Regions from separate parts of the Sporosarcina sp. FSL K6-1540 genome, predicted to be linked through region 3. Evidence: riboswitches for the same ligand, from Rfam matches in the RefSeq annotation. Region 3 holds a riboswitch; each other region holds the start of a gene.

What was found. Region 3 has a riboswitch for cyclic di-GMP ahead of MKY15_RS14355 (HAMP domain-containing methyl-accepting chemotaxis protein). Riboswitches for the same ligand answer to the same signal wherever they lie in the genome.
Region 1: linked by a shared signal. The riboswitch ahead of MKY15_RS04285 (ATP-binding protein) and the one ahead of MKY15_RS14355 (HAMP domain-containing methyl-accepting chemotaxis protein) in region 3 are both predicted to bind cyclic di-GMP.
Region 2: linked by a shared signal. The riboswitch ahead of MKY15_RS19300 (response regulator) and the one ahead of MKY15_RS14355 (HAMP domain-containing methyl-accepting chemotaxis protein) in region 3 are both predicted to bind cyclic di-GMP.

Annotation. Positions count from the first base shown of each region.
Region 1 covers NZ_CP152018.1:960,943-964,230, forward strand. The annotation lists gene MKY15_RS04280 (CalY family protein) at 151-765, opposite strand; cyclic di-GMP riboswitch class II at 1,364-1,445, shown strand; gene MKY15_RS04285 (ATP-binding protein) at 1,498-2,706, shown strand; gene MKY15_RS04290 (response regulator transcription factor) at 2,706-3,288, shown strand, end outside.
Region 2 covers NZ_CP152018.1:4,099,404-4,102,691, forward strand. The annotation lists gene MKY15_RS19290 (hypothetical protein) at 66-296, opposite strand; gene MKY15_RS19295 (hypothetical protein) at 593-991, shown strand; cyclic di-GMP riboswitch class I at 1,205-1,290, shown strand; gene MKY15_RS19300 (response regulator) at 1,372-1,689, shown strand; gene MKY15_RS19305 (collagen-like protein) at 2,603-3,082, shown strand; gene MKY15_RS19310 (hypothetical protein) at 3,252-3,288, opposite strand, start outside.
Region 3 covers NZ_CP152018.1:3,028,310-3,031,597, reverse strand. The annotation lists gene MKY15_RS14360 (3-oxoacyl-ACP reductase family protein) at 1-382, opposite strand, end outside; gene MKY15_RS14355 (HAMP domain-containing methyl-accepting chemotaxis protein) at 382-2,121, opposite strand; cyclic di-GMP riboswitch class I at 2,232-2,317, opposite strand; gene MKY15_RS14350 (S66 peptidase family protein) at 2,879-3,288, opposite strand, start outside.

The sequences.
Region 1 (3,288 bases), 2.1 Mb from region 3:
CTTTCGATTTTTTACCACTGGATTTTTCTTACGTATATTCCTCAAAACATAAAATCGAGTTATATGTTGAGAAATATATATAAGGAAGAGCATTGGTTGATTGATGAAATAAAAGGAAGGAGGAGAAGTGCTCTCCTCCCGGGATATATGTTATTTCTTTTCCCCTTTTGTCTGCTGTGCATCAAATGTCCATTTAAGCTCTAAAGAATCACCTTGGAATTCGTTTTGATCTTTGTCGTTCTCGACAAATTCGAATTGTACGGACAGCGTGTCAGAATTGCCGGCTTTTAAACCGCCTTTTTCTTCAAGGTATGGGACAAAGACTTTATTTGCAACGGCATCTGGTGTCATACCCTGTAACTCAGCAAGAGTTGTTTGGTAAACCACGTTGTCCAGTCCAGTCCACGGTCCCGTGATTGATTTATCGTGGTTCCACATGAAGTTAACTCGGATATGACTTCCAAAGTTTTCTACATTATCACCATTTTTGTCTGTTACTGAATACTCTGTCTTAAGTAATACCTTGGATATGTCGAGTGTGCCGTCATTTTTCAATGTAAAATCACGATTCATCCAGTCACCAGGCTTAATGTTTTTTACATCGATAATTGTTTCAGGCTTTAGTGATAAATCCAGTGTACCGGCAGCGAATGTATTCGTGCTTGTTTCCACATCGTTGAAATAAGCATATGTTCCTCCACCGATCATACTTACAGCCAATGCCCCAGTTGCGATACCCATTGCTAGCTTCTGTTTAATACCCATTTTTAATTTCCTCCAATTAGTTTGTATTTTTTCGCTTTTATTGAATGCTTGTTCTTTGTTCTTCCCTGCGACTTGGAAGAAATTATTTTCTTCTTCGTTCTAAGGTATGAGTTCATTTTCACCTGATAAAGTAGCCTTGATTGCATGCACCATTTTCATAGTTTGGCAGCTGTTGTGATCCTTGACACCCCTTTAGTAGGTGTCATACTTTTTCATGGAAATCTCCTCCAATGCTTTTTTCGGCTCGTTACCATTTTTGTAACTACTTTTAGTATAGGAGTATTCCTAGCGGGCATCCTCACTCTAAAGAGTGATTTTCTGATATCGATTGTCTACTTCGATTTTCTACTTTAGTGTAGGGTCGGTGCACTTTTGTACCAGTTCACTTCTACTTCTGTTAATGAATAGCTCACTCGGAAGTAATAGCTCTATCTTATAGAAGTAACCTTTAATATTGATTTACTGATAGGTAACAAGTAACTGAAAAGTCTTAATTCGCTAAAATACAAGTTAATAACAAAAAAAAAGAACCTCTTCAACCGCAGGAGATGACGTCATATTCAATGTAATTTGGTTATACTGAACTATATAAAAGAATATAATTTACGGAAACTGTGAAATACATCCTCTATATGGGCACCTTGGATGTATGGAGTTATTGGTGCAACCGACCTAATTACACTTGGACATTATGTTCAAGTTGATTGGGTTTTTATTATGAAATGAGAGGGTGTGACAAAAATCAGAAAGATTCTAGCTGATATATTAGAAGGATACACTCAGAAAGCTTCTGCTTTGGATTTGGTACAAGCATGCGCTACTAATAAACCAATCGAAACGAATGATACCTATCTAGATACATTGAAGCACGGTATATCGCTGTACCACCTAATGGATAATTCAAGCCCTCAAATTATAATGAATGAAATAATGGCAGCTATCATCAAGCTTACACATAGTGGAGAAGCATTCTTTTGGTTGACCGACGTAAATCATCAAAATAGCTACCTAACATCTTCTACGAGTAATCCCCACATTGAAACTAGCCTAAGAAAACAATGGAATACTATACGCCTGGAGAAAGAACTGTTTGTCAGTAAGATTAACGAGGATTGGTACGGTATGAAAGTAATTAGAACCTCCACTACTACCGGTGTGATTGGAGTTAAGATTTCCGGTTCAAGTGAGTCTAGAGAAACATTGCTCTTTAATCGCCCATTTGAGTTTTTAGCCGAACTTAGTGAAATAATGCTCGAAAGAATTCATACAGATTCAATGAAGGAGCAAATGATTGTAATTAAGGAGCAGAATCGTATCTCCAATGAAATTCACGACAGTGTTTCACAAAGATTGGTCGGTATTGTATATTCTCTGCACAGTTTACAAACAAAAAGTAAAGGCATGACAAGTACTGAGTTGAATGATGAATATCAATTTCTTTCACAATCTGCCAACACTACACTAAAGGAACTACGGTTGGCTATTTACGGTCTCAACTCGACGAAGAATGGTGAAAAGCCTTTTCTAGTCCAGCTGAAGAATTATTTGGACGAGTATGCACGGTTAAGTGATATACGAATTGATTATCAGATAACGGGTGATGAAGCTTTACTATCAAGCGAACTAAAACAAGCAATCTATAGAATTATTTGTGAAGCTTGCGGAAATGCCGTTCGCCATGGCCAGTGCACGGCTATTGAACTCAGATTATCTATACTGGACGAGAAAACTGTATTGGAAATTCATGATAATGGAATCGGAATTAATTCGCACATTTCCGAAGGCCAGCAGGAAAAAGGAATCGGTCTTTTCAATATTAGACGTCTTGTAAGTACTTTTGCAGGATCGTTTTTGATAAATGGATTACACGGGATAGGGACAGAAATACAAATCGAAATTCCAACCGCAAAAATACTTGAGAAGGTCCAGGTGATTGGCTAATGCAAATTGTTATTGTCGATGATCATCCATTAGTAAGAAAAGGATTAACATCTATCCTTACTATAGATGGAGCAATTGAAATCCTAGGTGAAGCAGCAAATAGAAAGGACGCGCTAACTCTATTCCATGACACTATACCTGATTTGGCTATAGTGGATCTTCGCTTAGCTAATGAATCCGGTTTGGAATTAATTACAGAAGCGAAACAACAAGGAATAACCTGTAAATTTGTTGTGCTAACTTCATCGACGGAAGAGCACGACTTTAAACAGGCAAAAGAAATAGGAGTCGATGGCTATATATTAAAAGAGGCATTACCTGAAGAACTGATCCATGCCCTCGGAGTTATCGGCAGAGGTAGAAAGTATTATGATCCAGGGGTGTTTGATTTGGTGATAAAATCGAAGGAAAGCCCTTTTGAAAATGATAGGCATATCGAACAGCTAACACCGAAGGAAAAGGAGATCTTACTCGAACTCGGGATGGGCCATTCAAATAAACAAATTTCACAGGCTTTATATATTACAGAGTTTACTGTAAAAAAACATGTCAGTCAGGTATTAGCAAAGTTAAATCTTGCCG
Region 2 (3,288 bases), 1.1 Mb from region 3:
ATAATATCTAGTCCTCTTCTTAATTTACTGCATATAATGGGTCTCCCATTTCCTCGTACTGTGCGTTAAAGTAACGAACTGTCAGCCTGCAAAAAGCCATTTGTGGTGCTTTCAAATTCCTGTAATAAATCCCTATCTGTGTGATCCTGCGTATTAGGCGCATTCATGAATTTCATAAATGCATATTCTTTAGTCCGTAGATTCGGTTCGGCCTCGTTTAGAATTTCATCCACACTTTCCGCTACAATGACTTCGATATACATTTCTGTTGCCTTTTTATAAGGAGTTGTCTTCAAGTCGTTTTCCTCCACGTTCACCGCTACCAAGCCTTAATGCTCGTTTTTATTACATTCGCAATAAAATAGTTTAATAAGTTTCCATCACATCTGCTACATATTTTGGTCGAACTGCGTACTACATTTTGATGGCTTTCACTGCATTTTCACTTTGCAAAAAAGCAAGAATCCTCAAGGAACATTGAATGTAATAAGCTAATAAAAAGCATAAAGAATATTAAGGTATAGCCAGTCATACATTTAATCAATGTTGTTGTTTGTAATAGATATCAAAGTATTACAGAGGGAGAATAGCTATGAGCGTTGAGTTTGTTTTAATGGCACCAACAGCTCTTCAAGTGTTTAAGGCAGGAGAGTCCAATCCAAAAAAAGTAAAGCGGATTGTTTATGGGCAAGCTACATCTGACGCAAATGGTATAGCCACACTTTATTTCACAGAAAACGGATTATCTAATGGTATTCCATTATTAACAACTATTGACTATGCTGTATCAAGCGTATATTCTACAAATCCTTCGATAAATGCAAGACCGAGAGTACAAATGCGAGAAAAGAATGTTGCTGCAAAATTCGTCTCTGCTAATGTCACAAATAATAGTAGTATAGTAGTACTAGGAATTAATGTATTAGGTTCAGAAAATCCAGTGAGTGGAATTCTTGTAGATTTTATGATTTTAGGTAGCTTTGATAGGTAAGAGAAAGCGACAATAATTTTGAAAAACGTGGATTAACAATGGTTGTTCGAAATTTCCGGGCATAAATCTCAAGATGACTGTGATAAAGACTGCTGATTATTTTTAATCAGTGGTCTTTTCTTTTCGGACAGCACATGTTAATAACCCACCTATTTGCCTACTACTCCTTTGTATTAGACTCTTTCATAAGATTGTTCTATCAAAGTATGTTAGTTTGTATATAGGCAAACTTATCGAAAGGTAAGGACGCAAAGCCAAGGGCCTAATACAACTATTTGTAATGGTAGCCGGTTACCAAGTGTATTGCTTTCTATCACTTGTTAAAAAGGATGAGGATCATTTTCAATAAATCAGTAATGCTCGTAGATGATTCAAAATTCATGAGAAATCTATTAAGAAAGATTATCGTAAGTAACGGTTATTATGTCGTAGCTGAAGCTGGGAGTGGAGAAGATGCTGTGCCTCTTTATAAATCACACTTCCCGCATATCGTTTTATTGGATATCACTTTACCAAATATGAACGGTATCGCTACGCTAAAAGAAATTAAGAAAATAAACCCCAATGCTCGTGTTGTTATGTGCTCAGCCTTAGGGACTCAAGATTTAATAATTGAGGCTTTAGAAAATGGAGCCGCAGATTTTATCGTGAAGCCTTTTTTTGATGGACTTATTACCCAATTAAATAAAATCTATTGAAAAACATAGTACACTAACATAAAAGACCAAGAAATTACGGTCTTTTTTTCATCTTAAATGTACAATTCGTGTTTACTCCATCACTTCCCCCGCCCATGCATCCAACCAATTTAATAAAATCCTAACGCGATTAACAAAGTCAAAATAATGAATGTCCATCCTTCAAACGAGGTCATTACTGTCGCCATAACTTCCAAGCCTCTTGCCTTTTCTCATACAACTCCCGCTGCAACAATGGCTCGTACACCACAACCTTGTAACGGGATGGCCACTCATTTAAAAACCTCGAAGTCAAATTAGCGAAAGCCTACAGTGACACATTCACTTTTCAAATTGGTGGAATATTTGGAGATTGTTTTCATTTAAACCCCTCATAAGCCTTGAGGCATAAGCATTGTTGCTACTATGAATTATTTCGTGCTAGACTAATCAGCCGTTTCGTACGTACGTTCTGCAGGTGTGATAATATGATAGTTTCAGCATCCAGGTACTAATCGACTATGCCACGCCGTTAAAGTAAAGTCGTAGGAAATCTTTTGAATTCGTGTGGTTGGGGGACATTCAGGGGGACACATTAAATGCGGACAGGCGCACGACTTATAACATAATAACAGCCACCTTCTCAATCGAGTTGGTGGCTGTTTTTTTACTCACTTTTCATTTCCCAGCTTTTCAAACAAGTGGTTGACTTTATCACACATTTCTTCAGTTTCACCAGGATCAATCTCTTGTCTATTTCTTTTTTAGTAATCAACAAGGTGTTTGCCCTTCATTTCCTCTTTTGCAAGAATAGGATACTACAGATGGAGGTGAAAGAATGAATTTTAATAACCACTTCTCTAATCGTAAATGTAGTAAATGTCACATCAGTCCATGTTCTTGCAAAAATATATGTAGAGTACCAAGAGTGTTCATGGGGCCAATTAGGGCTATCGGGCAGGCTGGCTCCACTAGTACTATCGGAGCCACATGCGGGTTATGCGAATACGGGTATATTTACAATCTAACTCCTCAAACGGTACCTATAGAAGCTGATGTTTTGTTTGATTCAAATGGATTAATGACACCTGGAATTGTGCATACCCTTGGAACCTCTCAAATTATGATTAACGTTCCGGGAGACTACGAGGTTACTTTCTCTGTATCAGGTACGGAACCTAACCAATTTGCACTGTTTTTAAATGGATCGCTGGTTCCCGGAACAGTCTATGGTTCAGGTGCTGGCACTCAGCAAAACAACGGGCAGGCTATTATTGCCATAGTAGCCAACGATGTTCTTACCCTTCGAAATCATTCTTCTGCTGCAGCAGTTGGTCTTGCGTCTGTGATAGGTGGTACACAAGCTAATGTAAATGCTTCTATTGTCATTAAGATGTTGAATCCCAATGCTTAGGTAGAAATTATTCGGTATAAAACATCTTGGTTTCACTGGATTTTAATACAGGCTTCAACAATCACCTGATGCAAAACTTCTAAAAATAGAGGTGAAAAGTCGGAAGTAATTACTATCCATAGAAGAAACTCAAAAACAAATCGACCTTTCCCTATTCGGATTGGTCGTTTTAATTTACCGGTTCAATTAAACAAGTCGATGCCTCC
Region 3 (3,288 bases):
CCGCTTCTCGGCAATTATAAAAGTTTCCGTAAAGATGAACCTTTATCATTTTGTCCCACTGTTCATCAGTTAAATCTGTAATAGGAGCATTCTGTGCAAACCCGGCATTGTTGATAAGAATATCTATTGCTCCTAGCTGGTTGTCCATATACTGAAACATATCCTGCACTTGTTTAGAGTCAGATACATCCGCACAATATTTTAGTGCATTCACGCCATGGTCCTTCGCTTGTAGACGAACTGTTTCCGCCTCTTGATCGCTGCCAATATAGTTTATTAGAATATTTGCTCCCTGTTCAGCAAAAGCTAAAGCAATTGCCTTGCCTATCCCCATACTAGAGCCTGTAATGAGAACATTTTTACCGGTAAGCTTTAAATCCATTAATCTTCACTCTCCAATTTAAAGTTTGTAATTAGGGACTGCAGCTTCTCCGCAGTTTGGCCTAATGAAGCAGATGCTTCTTTCACTTCTTGCATCGACACCAATTGTTCTTGTGTAGCTTGTGAGACATTCAATGAAAACTCGGTAGATTGTTGAGATGTTTTCTTAATATTATTAACGGATGCGACTACTTCTTCAGAGGATGCAGAAATTTCTTGAGATGCAGCAGAAATTTCCCGGATTTGATCTGCGACTTCATCTGCAGATTGTACAATCCTTTTAAATATCTCGCCTACTTCATTCGTATAATCCATTCCCACTCTTACGTCTTCTTTTCCTTTTTCCATCACGGTTACAGAGGCATTAGAATCCGTTTGAATCATATGAATTAGTTGGAAAATCTCTTTAGCCGACTGAGATGATTGTTCAGCTAAACGCCTTACTTCATCTGCAACGACAGCAAATCCTTTACCATGCTCACCAGCTCTGGCTGCTTCAATAGCAGCGTTTAGTGCTAACAAATTTGTTTGCTCTGCTATAGCAGTAATAATGTTCACAATGTCGCTAATCTTATTAGAATTAGCATGTAAACCATTAATAGTTTCCTCTATTTGTTCTACAGATGTATTAATTAATTGCATTTGATCAATCACCTGTTGGACAACCTTATTTCCTTGTTCAGCAGCAATTGAGGCTGTCAGAGACGATTCAGAAGCCGTATTGGCTGAATCAGCGATTTGTTGTATGCCACCTGCTGTTTCTTCCATTGCAGCTGCTGTTTCTTCAGTCATCACCAAAGAAGTTTCAGCATTTTGAGCGATATTCTTCATTTCTTTCGAAACGTTTGTTGAACTAATATACGATTCTGTCGCATTCATAGTTAGCTGATTGGCTGATGATGCAACGTGATCAGATGTATTTCTAATGTTTAATATGACATGTTGCAAATTTGAAACCATTGTTTTTATCGATTGTGAAAGTTGTCCAACTTCATCATTTGTAATCTGGAGATCAACATCGTTCAATTCTCCATTTGCCACTTGGTCTGCAACAATGACCACTTTTTTAAGTGGTAATAGAAGCCGATCAATTGTAAAATACAGCAATACTAATAAGATTAAAATTCCGATTACTGCAATAATAATCTGTTTTGTAACACTTTTTTTAATGATGGTATCAATATAATCCGCAGAATAATCAATTCCTAACACTGCAATTGTATTTCCACTTTCATCTTTAAGAGGGCTGAAAACTGTTCGCCATGATCCGAATGAGTCCTCAAAAATGCTTGTTACCTCTGATTGATCATTTTTAATTGCGAGCTTTGCAGTATCTACATGGACAGGAGCAAGATCAGTAAACAATTCCCCCGCTTCATACGCTTCATTCAAATTTTCCGTATAGCCGATAGGAGTGACACCATTATCCTCCATCTCCCATATATAACTCCAAAACATGATTCCCTGTTCTTCCCTTATGCCATCCAAGGTACTTTGCATTTTCAAAAATTCAGGATCGTCTTCCCCTTGAACTTTCAATAGACCATCTATATCTTTGGAATCTAGGTTCATGGCTGTCAATAAGCCAACACTTTTTAACTCTTGTTCTAGGTCATTTTCTAACTGGCCGTTCAATTGAGAAATACTTTGTGTCGTTAGAACAGTAAAAAGTGCTAAAACAATAATAGAAACTGTAAGTAAAAGCTTATACTTTAATGACATGTTTTTAAAAAAACGCATAATAATTATTTCCTCCTCTTCAATTTTTGTATCTTTCTTTACACATAAAAAAAGGCCCATTTCACAATGAAATAGGCAAATAAAAAAACTAGACTATTATCTAGCGTTTCTTGAGCAGCTCAGCCGTCATAGTAATAATTACTTTAGACCTGTAGCTTTGCGTCCCTACTTTTCAGTAGGTTTGCCTATAACCATCAAAAAATATACCACATAGTCTAATAGATGGCAATATGAAGTACCAAAAGATTCATAGAGTAGTATAGTGACACCGCTTAATGTCCTGCTTTCAAAACACCCAAACTAGTATATAGTCATTGGTTAAAAAAGAAAAATAGTGCCTTTACTCCCCCGACCATATTTATTTTCCGCTGTTTTAAATTGTTACATCAAATTCTTTTCAAGGATAGCATTGCTGGAAATTTCAATATCAAAAGTATTCTCATTTCTGGCAACTTCAACCTTTATTCCTCCAGGTAAGAAGCAATGCCTGATATGCTATAGAAAGGTGCTGCTATGAAAACGCTATATAAAAATGCGAATAGCTTGCTCGACCTATCTATTTGTTTATCCTGTTTCATCAGATCTATCTTGCCCTTTTACTATTGAGCATTTTTACTTTTTTCCACTAACCTGTCCATTTGGTGCAATAAACAACAAATTACATAATTCAACATTTCAATAATCAATTTGTTGTTATTGCTTATCGTCAAAAATTATTTCTATTTCTGTTAAACAAAAGTTTTAGATACTGAAAATTTCACAACCATTTTTCCGTGCAAAATACTTTTTTGGCACCTGTATCTAACTTCACTCGTTTGCCAATAGCTAATGGATGCATTGGATGGGTGTGGCACGTATCGAACTCAGCTAAAATGGGAATATCCATCCCATCTAATTGCTCTATCAGTAAGTCCAATGGCTGCTTGCCAGTACCTAAATCATCATACTGTTCATGTTTACCTAAAATAATACCAGCAACTTTATCAAAAAAACCTTGCACTTTTAGCATTGCAAAATTCTTCTCAACAATTGAGGCATTTTTCATACAATCCTCAATTAATAAAATATCGCCTTGTTTAATTGTAGGGAAATAAGAAGAGCCAATAAATCCATACATCGAATTCACATTGCCACCTATTAATCGTCCTTCTGCAACACCACTATGTC